2 regions of the Prevotella melaninogenica genome follow, and region 1 is predicted to be linked to the other one. Evidence: riboswitches for the same ligand, from Rfam matches in the RefSeq annotation. Region 1 holds a riboswitch; the other holds the start of a gene.
The links. A riboswitch is a leader RNA that binds a small molecule or an ion and turns the genes downstream of it on or off. The one in region 1 is predicted to bind thiamine pyrophosphate.
Positions count from the first base shown of each region.

Region 2: another riboswitch for thiamine pyrophosphate. It lies ahead of thiD (bifunctional hydroxymethylpyrimidine kinase/phosphomethylpyrimidine kinase); the one in region 1 lies ahead of PMEL_RS09340 (TonB-dependent receptor).

Region 1 is NZ_AP018050.1:665,415-673,424, reverse strand. It holds gene PMEL_RS09370 (GLPGLI family protein) at 1-703, shown strand, start outside; gene PMEL_RS09365 (TonB-dependent receptor) at 757-3,312, shown strand; gene PMEL_RS09360 (nucleoside 2-deoxyribosyltransferase) at 3,402-3,821, opposite strand; gene PMEL_RS12485 (hypothetical protein) at 4,561-4,689, opposite strand; gene PMEL_RS09350 (HdeD family acid-resistance protein) at 4,929-5,561, opposite strand; TPP riboswitch at 6,430-6,528, shown strand; gene PMEL_RS09340 (TonB-dependent receptor) at 6,554-8,010, shown strand, end outside.
Region 2 is NZ_AP018049.1:896,863-904,872, reverse strand. It holds gene PMEL_RS03645 (ABC transporter permease) at 1-969, shown strand, start outside; gene PMEL_RS03640 (SDR family oxidoreductase) at 1,522-2,286, opposite strand; gene PMEL_RS03635 (DMT family transporter) at 2,402-3,283, opposite strand; gene PMEL_RS03630 (DMT family transporter) at 3,264-4,187, opposite strand; TPP riboswitch at 4,548-4,646, shown strand; gene thiD (bifunctional hydroxymethylpyrimidine kinase/phosphomethylpyrimidine kinase) at 4,739-5,554, shown strand; gene PMEL_RS03620 (thiamine phosphate synthase) at 5,551-6,186, shown strand; gene thiC (phosphomethylpyrimidine synthase ThiC) at 6,183-7,760, shown strand; gene PMEL_RS03610 (sulfide-dependent adenosine diphosphate thiazole synthase) at 7,799-8,010, shown strand, end outside.

The sequences.
Region 1 (8,010 bases):
TGTTAAATATGACCTATCAGGACAGAATAATCCTGACTTTGAAAAGGTATATACTTACATCGGACGAAAGGTGTGCCAGAGCTTTGTAGAGAGCGAGCATAATGCCGACCTGAGAATGGCTAAAGCCTTTCTTCGTAATGGGAAGCGAGGCTCAAGAGCATCTATGAAACTCGTCGCTAATGTTGGTGAAACCTATATTGGCTATCCAAAGGGAAAGACAACAGTGATTTACAATATGGACGGAGCTGGCTCTTATCTTTATCAAGAGGCTACTCCGAAGATGCAATGGAAGCTTACAACCGAGCATAAAATGCTTTTAGATTACGATTGTACAGCCGCAACTTGTTCTTATCGTGGAAGAAATTATAAGGTATGGTTCACTACTAAGATTCCACTTTCCTATGGTCCATGGAAGTTTACAGGACTGCCTGGCTTGGTTATGGAGGCTGAAACTAAAGAGGGAGATTATCATTGGACGGTTACTGGCATAGAAAAACCTAAGACTGTAATGCCTATCTATTTCCTTGATAGGACCTATGTAAAGACTTCTCGTGAGAACACACGCAAGCAAGAGAGGCTCTTGCTGAAAGATCCTGCAGGCTATCTTGAGAGCTATGGCTACAACTTCACTACGACTAATTTCAATGGACAAGTTGTGAAACTAACGCTCTTTACATTCGACAATCCTTTGGAACGAGAATGATAAGACACCTGCTTATCTTACTATCGTTTATCGGCTTATTGTCTATAAACAGTATGGCTCAGAACAGTCAGGGAGACTCTCTGACTATTACTGGGCGTGTGGTTGATAATAAACATCAACCTATGGATGGCTGTATTCTTACAATCATACAAGAAAAGGATTCTTCCATTCTTGCCAGTAGCCTGACCAATGAAGATGGCAGATACGCTATCAGCTATCCACGAACAAAAGACAACCTACTTTTAAGCCTGACAGGATTCAATATAAAACGGCAAGTAAAACGGATAACTCCAACGAGTCAGACCGTTAACTTCACCACCACCTACGAGAGTATCACACTGAAAGAGGTGGAGATAAAGGCAAGAAAGCTATGGGGAAGTAGGGACACACTGAACTACTTGGTCTCTGCCTATATGAAAGGACAGGACAGAACCATTGGTGACATTCTCAAACAGCTGCCAGGTATCACGTTAGAAGGTGGCATGGTGAAGTATCAAGGTGTACCTATCAACCATTTCTACATTGAGAACATGGATATGTTTGCGGGCAAATATAGCATCGCCACGAATGGTATTAAGGCTGAAGATGTCAGTACGGTACAGGTGATGGAAAACCATGAACATATCAAGGCATTGCAGGATCAGATACCACCTGAGTCAGCAGCTATCAATCTAAAGTTGAAGAAGAAAGCAAAGGGCAGATGGCTAAAGACCGTAGACTTAGGGATAGGCTTCGATTCTAACGGTTTATTGAGAGAAGTCAATGCTGCCCTTATGTACTTCGCACAAAGACAACAGCATGTTTTCTATTACGAAACAGATAATAACGGTTCAAGCGTCGATTGGTTTAAATCATACTATGGTGGGAGTAATATTGGAGCCTCTCGACTAACATCCATCATCTTTCCGGGATCATCTCCTGTAGGTAAGAGTCTACGTAACAACCAGCATAACATCTGTTTCAGCAATCTCAACAAACTAAGTGAGACCGCGGAAATAAAGTATAACATAACTTACAGGCACGATATCCAACGGCAAAGTAGCTATTCACAAACCATTTATCTGCTCCCTGATGCAACTACTCGTATGATGACCGAAGACATTTCTGCACGTAATACGACGAACGCTGCCACAATGCAGTTGCATTTTGAGAACAACAGCAGTAAGACTTATCTTAAAAACACACTTGACTTAGCAGGAAACTGGAGTGACGACAATGGACTGGCTTTGTCAAACAATGCACGTATTCAGCAACATGCCTCTAACAGAAACTTAGGACTGAACAATCACACGGAATGGATTCAGCGTACAACCAATGGAGGAGGTTTTAAGCTGAAAACAACCAACTTTGTACAGACAAATCCACAAGCTCTCGCCATTGAAGGGGGCATGCAGGTAAGACAAGATGCGAGACTCTCAAACATGGGAAGTTACAACAGCCTCACTTTGATAAGAAACATCCGAAAACACAACTGGACCATTGCGCCTTCCGCAGAGTTTAATATTGAATATGTGGGACTGAAAAGTTTATTAAACGATACAGCTGTGACAATGGCGACGAGCGGAGACATGGGTTACTTGCAGATGAAAAGCAACTTGGGAGCCAACCTACAATATGTCAAAAACACGTTCCGCCTATCATTCAATCTACCTTTATCGCTCAACTATACAAAGGTGGATAACGAACCGATAGCTAACGAGACGACGAAAGGAAAGCACACAACCCTACTCTTCTCGCCATCTTTTACAATGCTTTGGAAAGCAACAGACAATTGGACGCTTTCTGCAGGAGGGAGTTACGGGATGTTTCCTACGAGTTGGAGAAGTCTGTTCACTGCTTATCTAATGAGCAACTATAGGACACTGAACCGCTACAAGATGAATCTATCGGAAAACAAATCGGCAACTATACATGGGAAGATACACTACAAGAATATCCCGCATCAGTTCTTTGCCTATCTCTCTGGGGCGGTTAGTCGCTCATGGAGTGACATGATTTATGGTACGACAATAGACCAAAATGCGCATACATTGCTGCAAGCTGAATATGCTCCAAACCACCAGAGCAACTTCTCTATGACAGCGAATATACGAAAGGAGATTACTTGGCACGACATGAGTATCGGGGCAACAGCTGATTATTCGACTAACACAAGCAAGATACTCCGCCAGTCTGTCATCACCGACTATCAGTATAATAGTTTCTTTGTCTCTGCCAACCTTGCCTTTAATCTTATCAAGAACATCCGACTAACAGAGAACTGTCGATGGTCAATCTCCCAATCAAAGTCGGGTAACTACACAAATATGATTCGCAATTTTAGTAATGAGGCTGCACTCTCCATAGCTTTTATACCTGACAGACTGATACTTAACACCAACCTACAATACACGCATAATAGTGGTTTTACGGATAAAAAGGATTACACCTTTATGAATCTTAGTATCACCTTTAAAACAAAAAAGAAGATACAATTCGTTCTGAACGTCGATAATGTCTTCAATACAAAAACCTTTATCTATCGTTCTAACAGCAATCTTTCCGAAAGCTACACCCTCTACCAGCTTCGTCCAAGAAGTGTGATGCTCACTTCTCACTTTGCTTTATAACAGAAAAAGCAAGTGTGTTCGTCCCTATCTTGACAAGAATAAGAGCATACTGTCAACCTCGAATATTGATTTTTCTCGATTAAATCGCCCTACTTATTTCCTAAAATGTTATCCAGAACGGGATATATCTCCGCTTCGTTCTCGTATGGATAAACCTTAAAATAAGCGTTGCCATTCAGCATAGCGGAGATATTGGCTTTGTGCTTATCATAGAAGATATGCACTGGGATATTACAAGCCTCAGCGTATGCTAATTCATAACCAACGCCATGAGAGGGGTTCGTACATTCTGCTATCAGCACATCGGATGACCTAAGCCACTCTGTATCACGCTCATATATATGTACGTCATCTTCTTTTGTTTGCGCTTTTACACTCAAACTTCCTAAACCAATATGCTCCGTAAGTACTGTATCAGTCCTGTTGATATAGTCAATAATCCGCTTATACACAGCCGCATCCTCCCTACCACCACGGATAGAACCTGCGAAATAAACCTTTTTATTCATAACACAATGCTTTCGTTGATAAAACATACATGAGTAATACTCGCCCACAAAGATAACACTTTATAGTGAGAAACAGATGACTTAGATAGCCAATAACCTCTTTTAGTATCCTCCTGCCGACATAAAATCGCTATCCATTTGCAAGCTATAAAATACGGAGTGTTTAGTGAAAAATATTTACATCAAATCCTGTAAAACACCTAAAACAAAGGTAGAAAACACGCATAAGGAGCAAGTCTACAACATTCAGAAATTCAATTAGTTACAAAGGCGATACAGAAAAGGTGCTTAATTGGACTTCAAAAGGGCGTTAGTAAGGGGCTTAAAGGGCATCTTTTGAAAGCTAAAAGGGCGTTAATTGAAAGGCAATTAATGCCTTTTTGATTTTCAAGATTAGAATTATCTTTACAAGACAGAAGGACAGAAGAAAAAAAAGTCCTCTCCCCAACCCCTCTCCGAGAGAGAGGGGAGTGTTGGACACAAGAGAAAGTAATTCCTTCTACTATTGATTCATAAATAAGAAATGATATCCAAGGAGAAAAATGGGCTCTTTCGTTAAATGTGTAGATTGGAAATTAAATAAAAACTTATACACTTGCAGGATATGACTATCCCAAATTAAATGGTCTGACAAAGGAAGATAAACTACAAGATAAAATGCTGAATGAGTCTTGCCTTCCCGGTGGCAATGCTTGTGGGACACGTGTATGTACTGCCTTTTAACAGTAAACCTGCTGCCCTACTGTACACTACCAATCAATACAGCTGGAGCGATACCTTCAAGTTTGGTATTACGATAATGTTTATCAGTTGGTTGATGATACTCTTGTGGGGGTGAAACGGTATTGCGGTGGTATGGGTTTACCAATGGAGTATTCTTTTAATACCACAAAGCCAATAATGCCAATTACTGAAGATAAAAGATAAGATAAAGACAACTCTTAAAAAGAGTGCTGGATATTGGACGTAGGCGCGTCAATTATAAAATCATAATACCTCCAAAGAGTATTTAATTCTTTGGAGGTATTTTCTGCAAAAAAGCACCATAGCTCTGTAATCATAGGTATAACTATAGACTTGTGCCAGTGATATTTTACTAATTTGCTATTATTTCGTAGCTTCTTTCACTTCTTTTTCGACGTCTTCTATGCGGTTCTTTAAATCATCTGATAACTTTTGAGCAGAACCTTTTAACTTTTTCAGATTGAACGAAAGTATTACAGATGAAATACCTGTGGAGATAAATGATAAACCTGTGAATACTACTAATGAGATACCTGTAAAGACAGGATTAGCAATCAAAATGAACGAGAGGATAATACTCAATACGCTCACTATGGCTAAGTTCCCCCAATTCAGTACGCCTGCTTCTTTTTCTTCGAAGGCAAAACCAAGTAGCTCAAACGAACGGAATAGCAACGTAAAACCTACTACCAATGGTAATATAGACATTGATAGGGCAGGATACATAAGTAAAAAGATACCCATTATCAATGAAATAAGTCCGCTTACCAAATACCAGCCCCAACCATTAAGATTTTTAGTATTCTGTAGGGCAAAGAAGGTTTCAATTATCCCCGATACTAAGAACGAAAGACTAAAGAGTATTGAAAGGGTAAGATAAGAATCTTGTGGTGACATAATTACCCCTATACCACAAAGAATGAACAAAATTCCTAATATAAGGGGAATGTACCAGTGTTTTACTGATCTTCTGATGGATTTGAAAAAATGCAACATAACTTTATCATTTAAAAATTAATGACGCAAAGATAAGGATATTTTATTGATTCGCAAAATATTTATAAATAAAAAATACGGTTCTTCCGAAATATGGAGTGATAAAGTAAGCCTACTACATATAAAAGGCACACAGAGAGGAGGAGAACACGGAGATGAAAAACATAAAAGACAATATCATGGAGGTGCCGAAGGCACAAAGAGCGACAGAGCCGTAGTGTACGTGTTGCTGATAACTTTGGTAATAAACGTTTTAAGAAATCTTGTAAACCCACTGCTTTGTAATGAAGTAGACAAAAACATTAATAAAACTCGCAAATATCCTCTGATGCTCCACACACCAACGGTGCCTCTGTGCCTAACGATTTCTACTATATAAAACCTCTGTGTTCTCCTTTGCTCTGTGTGACAATACATCAAAGTTCTAATCTCAAAAGATATCACTCCAAATTGCTGAAGACTCCTAAAACAAACTACGAATTACGCAAATACCACGAATCATTATCACAACAAATAACTTGTGAACTTGTTAACTCGTAAACTAAAACAGCTATGAACTACTATAAGCTATGGTTTTAATTACTTCGCATCTTCTTTCCTTTTTGCGTATTTCAATTTTGCTGTCACTGCTATCACTTAAAGGCACAAGCTAACTCATTGGATTACAGAAGGAAAGGATGAAATGTTAAAAGTGACAGCAAATCAAAACAAAACTTGTGTTGTGAGAAGTGTAATAGTTTCTCATATCAGAGAAGAGTTATCACTCCCTATATAGAAAGAAAGGAATATAAATACGCGTATCCGATATTTGTACAGATTACTTTTGGCAGTTTGATAAGAAAGTATTACTTTTGCAGTGGTTTTCAGAATGGAAACTAAGGGGTGCTTGCCTGTTTGGGCTTGCTGAGATTATACCCATTGACCTGATACGGATAATGCCGGCGTAGGAAGATTCCCCCTTATACTTTTTTCTTAAATCATCAACCTGGGATATGAAAAGAATTATCCTATTTACTGCTGCACTGACGTGCGTGGCAGCTATTAAGGCGCAAACAGTGACGGACACACTGAGACAACAGCATCTTGATGAGGTCGTCGTGGCAGGTGTACGTGCGCCAAAGAGTGCACCATACGCTGTTTCTAATATCAAAAAGACAGAACTTGAGGCATTCTCAAAGAGTGGACGTGAACTGCCTTTCCTCCTCTCACAGACGCCGGGCGTATTGGCTTGGGGTGAGAACGGACTCGGAACGGGTACGGCAGCAATGCGCATCCGTGGTGCTGCGGGCAGTAGAATCAACATCACCTTAGACGGTGTCGCACTCAATTCGCCAGAGGATCAGACGGTGTTTTGGGCAAATATGAACTCTTACGCATCGCTGATGAATAGTGTACAGATACAACGTGGTATCGGTACTTCAACCAATGGCGATGGTGCTTTCGGTGGTTCGGTGTCGTTGGCAACGAGTGCACCAAGCCGACAACCAAGCGTAGAGGTGAGTGGTTCATACGGCTCATACAACACGTATAACGCAGGTGTGAAGTTCTCTACGGGTCTGTTGTTCAATCACCTTGTCTTCGATGGAGCCTATCACGAGACCGCAACAGACGGATATGTCAACGGAACGAGTGGACGTTCGGGTTCTTACTATGGTGGACTAACATGGTTGGGCGATAACTTCCGCATCAGCTATAAGAACATCGGCAACTTCGAGAAGACTGGACAAGCATGGAACGGTGTCGTTACGGGTAGCAATGACTTGAGTTTGATGGATGGTACCTACGGTGTAAAGACTGGTATCACGACCTATAAAGATATGTATGACAGAGGTTTGGGCAAGTTCAACCAACTCTATGAATACCTGCAGACCGATGCTAACGGAGCCTTCGTAAAGGATGCAAACGGCAACTACCAGACAGCACGTTACACAATGCGTGACGGCTCATTCTGGAACAAGACGACAGATAATTTCTATCAGAATCATAACCTCTTATCGTTTGCTTTCCACCCTTCCAATCATTGGAGTCATAACGTAACCCTGCATTACACCTACGGTTACGGCTATTACAGCGAATTTAAGCATAACACAAAGTTTGCTAAGTTCGGCTTGGCATTCACCGATAGCAATGGTAAGTTTATCAAAAAGTCAGACTTCGTACGCCTGAAAGGTTTGTCACAGCACACCTACGGCATTGTTTACACCAGCAATTACAAGGACGAGAACTGGGACGTAACGGGTGGACTGAATCTGCAGCAGTTCCGTGGCAGTCACTTCGGCTACCTTACTTATATAAAGAATGAGGAGGCAGATGCGAAATATCGTTCTGGTGGCAATGATTATAAATATTATGACTCTAAGGCACATAAGTATGATTACAGCGGATTCTTCAAGGCAAAATACAACTTTGCAGACTATTGGAATGTGTTTATGGATTTGCAGATTCGTCA
Region 2 (8,010 bases), on a different replicon from region 1:
GAAGCATTGGTGGGAAAACAGGCTGTTCATGGTGTACTCTACTTTCCAAGTGATTTTGATTGCACTTTGCATCGTGGTGAAAAGGCTCATGTGGGTGTGTATTGTGACATGAGTCTGATGCTTACCTATAAGGCTATCTATCAGACTGCATTGGCAGTATCAATGGAAATGGGTACTGACATAAAGAAAGAACATTCTTTATCGTTTACAGAAAGAGACGAAGAGGTTAGCACCGAACCAATGATTGTAGATGCAGAACCGATCTTTAATACAACGGGAGGTTATGGCAATGCTATTCTTCCTGGTGTATTGATTCTTATTCTACAACAGACATTACTTCTCGGAATAGGCTTATCGGCAGGTACAGCACGTGAAAACAATCGTTTTCAAGACCTTGTTCCTATTGGTAAGCACTACAATGGAATTATGAAGATAGTACTTGGTAAATTCTCTTGCTACTTCATGATCTATTGTGTTATGGCAGCATACGTCTCAATGGTTGTACCCCATTTGTTTAACTTCACTATGCTTGCTCGTCCTTCTGACCTCTTTTGGCTTCTTTTGCCATATCTGTTAGCGGTTATCTTCTTTGGTATGACTATCTCATGTCTTGTGCGTTATCGTGAGAATGTAATGCTTTTAGTGGTCTTCACGTCTATTCCTTTCCTTTTCCTTACGGGTGCATCATGGCCACAGAGTAGTATTCCTGGTGGATGGCAAGGTGTTAGCTGGCTTGTACCTTCTACCTTTGGTGTTCGTGGCTATTTACGAATAGCATCAATGGGTGCAACTATTGATGACGTGTTACCTGAGGTTCGTGCATTATGGATACAGGCAGCTGTATATTTTGTTACAACCTGCTTTGTCTATAGATTCCAGATTATCAATGCTCGTAAACATGCTATCTCACACTATCAGATGATTCAAGATAGAATTAAGACTGCTCGTGAGAATAAATCTAAGGGGTAATAAACATTTTAAGGAAAGGTCTTAGCATACAAGACTCTTTATAGATATAATAGGAAAGTAGAACTATCTACATTAGACAAAACAGCCGATTTTGTAAAAACTTTTCTCCACCTCTGTTATTATCAAGGCTTAATTGGCTTTGAAAAGACGCCCTTTGGGCTTGCAAAAGATGCCCTTTTGAGGTCTTACTAACGCCCTTTTGAAGTCCTATTAAGCATCTTTTGTTATGCAACCTTGTAACTTCTTAATAACAAGATAGTTAAGAAGATAAACAAAATAGCATGTTTTCACCTAATTTCTACAAAGAGATTAAGGCGTAATGTAAAATAAATTCAAACAGTGAATATTCTAAAAAGTAAGTGTTTATAGCACTAATTTGAATTGAATAAGACAAATGGGAATATAAGTTTATATGTCTATTGGGTACATCTACAATAAACTATAACTCATATTCCCATCGCAGTAAGATTCTCTTATATCACTCTTAAAAGTGGAAGTATCCTCTCTTCTTTTGGTTAAATGCAATCTTAAAGTAAATTAGGAAAGAAAGATTTACTTTGATGTGTTTCTATGTAGCACACTTCCATTTGCTTGGTGCGTAGCAAGAACGAGCACTTCGGCAATCTGAACATGGGCAGGAGCGGAAGCAGCATAGAATACAACCTCAGCTATGTCAGCACCTGTAAGTGGCTTAACACCTTCATATACCTTATCAGCACGAGCGTCATCGCCATGGAAGCGCACGTTAGAGAAGTGGGTCTCTACCAATCCTGGTTTTACATTTGTTACACGTACAGAGGTGTGGGCAAGGTCAATGCGGAGCCCGTCGGTAATCGTCTTAACAGCAGCCTTTGTACCACAATAGACATTACCGCCTGCATAAGCTGCATCGCCTGCTACAGAACCGATGTTAATAACATGTCCACTGTCACGTTTTACCATTCTTGGTACAATAAGGCGTGTCATGGTAAGGAGTCCTTTAATATTGGTGTCTATCATCGTATCCCAATCCTCAAAATTTCCTTCGTACTCTGGTTCTAAGCCAAGAGCTAAACCTGCATTGTTTATTAAAACATCTATTTGCTGCCATTCAAGGGGTAGGCTATTGATTGCTGCTGTTGCTGCATTACGATTTCGTACGTCAAAAGCAAGTGCTAACACTCTTACTCCTTCTGCTTCGAGTTCTTTCTTTAGGTTAGCAAGAAGTTGTGCTCTACGGCCAGTAATGATAACATCATATCCTCCTTGCGCAAACTTATGTGCGCAGGCTTCGCCAATTCCACTGGTAGCACCAGTAATTAATACTATTTTTCTCATATTATGACTAAGTTATTATTAAAAGACAATATAGTTTAAGACGGACTAATAGAAAGGTGAGTTTACTCTCCTATCGATTTCTTATCTAATAGTTGATATCTACAAAACACTACTATTATTTATTAGACACCGCCACACCTATTAATATCAACGCACTCCCGACATACGCTATGGCTGTCATCGGCTCGTTGAGGAAGATAGCACTGGTTGCTACTGTAGTGATAGGGTTAAGGTATAGATAGTTTGATGATGTCATGGCACCAATCTTCGCAATGACTAATGTCCATAGAACAAAGCAGAGGAAGGATGCAACAAGTCCAAGAAACAAGAGATTTAGGAGTACTTTTGGTGTAAGAAGCATAGAGGTTGTAGCGGTCCATGGGTCGAAGATAAAGGCAGGCAGCACTGTGATAAGACCATAAAAGAAAATCTTACGTGTTATAAAAACAGCTGAATAACTATTTGAAATCTTCTTCATTAATAGGGAATAAACAGCCCAACATAGTGATGCCAACAACGTGAGAAGGTCGCCCCAAGGATTCAGATGTAGGACAAAACTACCATTAAAAATGACAATGGCAACACCCATTAAGGCTATTAATGAACCGAGAATCAGCGACCAACTTGCTTTAATACTCTTCACAAAGGTAATACCAAGTAGTACTGTAAGCAGTGGTGCAGTACAAACAATGAAACTAACGTTATTGACATAGGTAAGCCCCACTGCATAGTTTTCTGCAAGAAAAAAGACTGATCCTCCCGTAATACCTAATAAAACCATGATTAATTCATCCTGCCATGTACGAGAAAAGAGCTGACGTGGCGAGATAAACCATATACAGATATAGGCAATGACAAAGCGTAGGAAGAATATTTCTAACGGTGTTAGTCCACTGTTATAAAGCACTTTTGTGTTTACAAAGGTAGTGCCCCATACGGCAACAATAACAATGGCAAGAAGATGCCATAGTATGTTTTTATTCTTGATGTTCGGCATATTTTTTAAGAGGATTAGGTAAGGTTTTGCCCTTTGTGATAAGAAGTATTACGGAAGTAATGATAAGTACACAACCAATGATAATTGATGTTGTAAGTGGTTCACCCATGAGTGTAATGCCAATCGTCATTGCTGTGAGTGGCTCAAAGGCTCCTAAAATCGCAACACTGGCAGAATCAATCAAGGTAAGTGAACGTACCAACGTTACATTACTAATAGTGGTTGGAATCAATCCCAGTAGTATCAATGAAAGGAAAGAGTCTGCGTTAGAGATTCGCTGTACGCCTCCTGTTGTAAATGTTGCATAAAGCATGAGTAGCAACATAGCCATAAAGAAGATGTAGAAATTAACCTTCAATGCAGGTAGCTTACGGATTCTCATGTGAGGAAATAGCACCATATAGATAGCATAAAGCAATCCTGACGACATCGCAAGCGTAACGCCCCACATCGACTTAATACCATCTGTCTGCCCTATTCCACCGAGAAAAGCAACGCCAGCAATAGCAAGTAAAATGGCTAATGATATGCGAATTGTGAGTTTTTCGTTAAAGAAAAGGATGAGTAATATCTCTGTCCATACAGGATAAGAGAACAACAACGTTGTTGCTATACCTCCTGGCATATACTCGTAACTGCTGAAGAGGCATACTGCTGAAACAGCATACATAATAGAAAGGAACATAATTCGTAGTCCATCTCCCCATCGTATATGCAGGTTTTGCTTACGCCATAAGAGGATAGCCATCATAAAAAGGCATCCGAAGGCGAAACGATAGATTAATACTGACGGCAGTAACATTCCCGACTCCATTACTGGAATAGAGAAAAGTGGGATAGTACCGAACGTAATTGCAGAAAGGCTGGCATAACCATACCCCTTTATAGTGGAAGAATTACTCACGATTTATATGTGTGTTGATTAACGCTAATATAAGTGCAAATTTACATATTTTTCTGCAATATATGTATCGAAAGCTCCTATAAAAAGGTCAAGAATAAGGAATAATGAGTATATCTGACGCATGGCAACAATAAGTTGCTTTCACTTTGGCTAACTATTGCAAGGCATTTAGCACCCAACACCATTGGTGTTTATCATTAGCACCACATGTGCGGAGCATCAACTCCTTGGCAAACATAGTCTTTTAATTGGGAAGAGAACTATATAATATGGCGTACTAAACGTTAAATATAAGTTAAATCTTAAGTAACTATTTCCTATTTAAGTAATAACATTTACTTTTGTCAATCAATAAATAAATTAAGAAACAAGGGGTGCTTCACGATTGTGTTGCTGAGATTATACCCATAGAACCTGACGCTGATAATGCAGCCGCAGGGATTGTCTCATTCTATACTTACACTTTGTTTGTCATTAATGGGACTGTTTTCTATCTCGTATCATCTTTTGAAAAACTACAATAGACGTACCTCTACAAACCGATATGTTGAATGAGGTATATTTGTGCATTGACAATTGCAGGCTCAGACTGTAGCGGTGGAGCTGGAATACAAGCAGATATAAAGACAATGTCAGCTTTGGGTGTCTATGCAGCAGCTGCTATTACATCTATTACTGTGCAAAACACGAAAAGTGTACAGGCTGTTCATGGAGTGAACTCTCTTATCGTTGCAGATCAGATTAAGGCGGTTATGGACGATATAAAACCTGATGCTGTAAAGATTGGGATGGTAAATGACGGTGCTACTATACACGCCATAGCTGATACTTTAAAGTATTACCCGAAGTGTCCGATAGTGATGGACCCTATAATGGTGTCAACAAGCGGCTTTAATCTTATGAAACCAAATGCTTTGGAACTATTTTGTGACTCTTTGCTTCCAATTTCTACTCTATTGACTCCTAATCTTCCTGAGGCAGAAATATTGTCTAACATGAAAATAAATTCCATTGATGCTATGGATATAGCAGCACAAAGAATTCAGAGTTTGGGCTGTAAAGCTGTTCTGATAAAAGGAGGACACGCGAAAGGAGATAGAAAGGTAGATCGACTTTATACGACTAATGGAGGTGTACAAACTTTCACTCATAAGACAATAGACACCCGAAATACACATGGAACAGGTTGCACTCTATCCTCTGCTATCACTTCTTTTATAGCACGTAGACTGGATTTAGTTGATGCTATAGCGGCTGCAAAGAACTATCTTTCTCAAGCATTGGAAGCAGGTAAGGATATTCATATAGGCGAAGGACACGGACCTGTTAACCATTTGTTTAATCCTGAAAAACTAATAACTTTATGATACAGTTTATTACACATGCCAATGAACGCTATGATTACTTAGATGGTGTTCGAATGGCACTCGAAGGAGGATGCCGATGGATTCAACTTCGAATGAAGGATGCTTCAAAAGAGGAGATTCTGAAGACTGCTGAAAGTACAAGAAAACTATGCCGGCAATACAATGCTGTCTTTATTCTTGATGACCATGTAGCACTGGTAGAAAGGACTGGGGCTGACGGTGTACATCTTGGTAAGGACGATATGCCTATCGATGAAGCACGTCGTCTTCTTGGAAAGGATAAAATTATTGGCGGTACGGCAAATACTTTTGAAGACATCAAACGTATTTATTCTGCTGGAGCAGACTACATTGGCTGCGGTCCTTTTCGCTTTACGACTACAAAGAAAAAACTGTCTCCCATTTTAGGGTTAGATGGCTACAAACGTATTATAGAGCAAATAAATGCGTATGGAATAAACATCCCTGTCATAGCTATAGGTGGAATCCTTCTACCCGACATATCAGATATAATGCAAACGGGGATGAGTGGTATAGCTGTAAGTGGTGCAATCCTCAATGCTGACAATGATAATAGTCCAGTTACAACAATGAAACGATTTATCAACGAACTTAAATCAAACAATAAATGAAAACAGAATTCAAATTTAGTTATCCCGCCTCAGAGAAGGTTTACCTAAGTGGAAAACTTTATCCTGAGCTCAAAGTAGGAATGAGAAAAGTACATCTTACTCCTACTGTTACTATTAAGAAAGGGAAAAGATGTGAGGAAAGTAATGCCCCAGTGTATATATATGATACCAGTGGAGCTTATAGTGACCCAAACATTGATATCAACTTAGAGTGCGGACTACCTAAACTGCGTAAGTCTTGGATAGCAAAGCGTAAGAACAATGAGACCCAAATGTATTTCGCCAAACAGGGTATAATAACTGAGGAGATGGAATATGTTGCAATCAGAGAGAATATGAACTGTGAGGAGTTGGGTATCAATACGCGTATCACTCCAGCCTTTGTATGCAAGGAAATAGCCGAAGGAAGGGCTGTAATACCTGCTAACAAGAAACACCCAGAGTCTGAACCAATGATTATCGGAACAAACTTTCTTGTAAAAATCAATGCCAATATCGGCAACTCCTCCACATCTTCTGGTATCGAACAAGAGATTGAAAAGGCTGTTTGGAGTTGTAAATGGGGTTGTGATACATTAATGGATTTGTCTACAGGTAAGGATATTCATGAGACACGAGAACGGATTCTTCGTAACTGTCCTGTACCAGTTGGGACTGTACCTATGTATCAAGCTTTTGAGAAAGTTAATGGAAAGATTGAAGCTCTTAACTGGGAAATCTTCCGTGAAACGTTGATTGAACAATGCGAGCAAGGCGTAGATTACTTTACAATTCATTGTGGAATACGATTAAAGAATATACATCTTGCTGACAATCGTTTGACAGGTATCGTAAGTCGTGGCGGTAGTATTATATCCAAATGGTGCAAAGAACACCAGAAAGAGAGTTTCCTCTATAAACATTTTGATGATATATGTGATATCTGTGCAAGGTATGATGTTGCTATATCGTTAGGAGATGGACTTCGTCCTGGTTGTACGCACGATGCGAATGATGCAGCTCAATTTGCCGAACTTGACACGATGGGAGAGTTAGTTGAGCGTGCATGGGCTAAGAATGTACAGGTTTTTATTGAAGGACCTGGTCATGTTCCAATGCATAAAATCAAGGAGAATATGGAACGACAAATTGATAAGTGTCATGGTGCGCCATTCTATACATTAGGTCCACTTGTCACAGATATTGCCCCAGCTTACGACCATATCACTTCTGCTATTGGTGCATCTCTCATTGGATGGTATGGAACAGCCATGCTATGTTATGTAACTCCAAAGGAGCATCTTGCCCTACCTGAGAAAGAAGATGTACGTGTAGGTGTCATCACCTATAAGATAGCTGCCCACGCAGCAGACCTTGCAAAGGGACATCCGAGTGCTTCTATCCGTGATAATGCATTGAGTAAGGCACGTTATGACTTTCGTTGGAAAGACCAGTTTAACTTAGCACTCGACCCTGAGCGTGCGCTTGAATATTACAAAGCAAGTAACTCTGTAGATGCAAACTATTGCACAATGTGTGGCCCACATTTCTGTGCTGCACGTATAAGTCATTCGCTCAATGACTGTGAGGAATAAGCAAAAGAATAACATTTACCCGTAAATATAAATTTATTATGATTGAGACACAAGTATCAAAAGGTATTATTAGTACCTATTTCGACAAACTTCAGCGTAATTTAGAACTGGATGTTGCCATCGTTGGTGGCGGACCTTCTGGTATTGTTGCAGCCTATTATCTGGCGAAAGCAGGGTTAAAAACAGCTTTATTCGATCGTAAGTTGTCACCTGGCGGAGGTATGTGGGGCGGAGCAATGATGTTCAACCA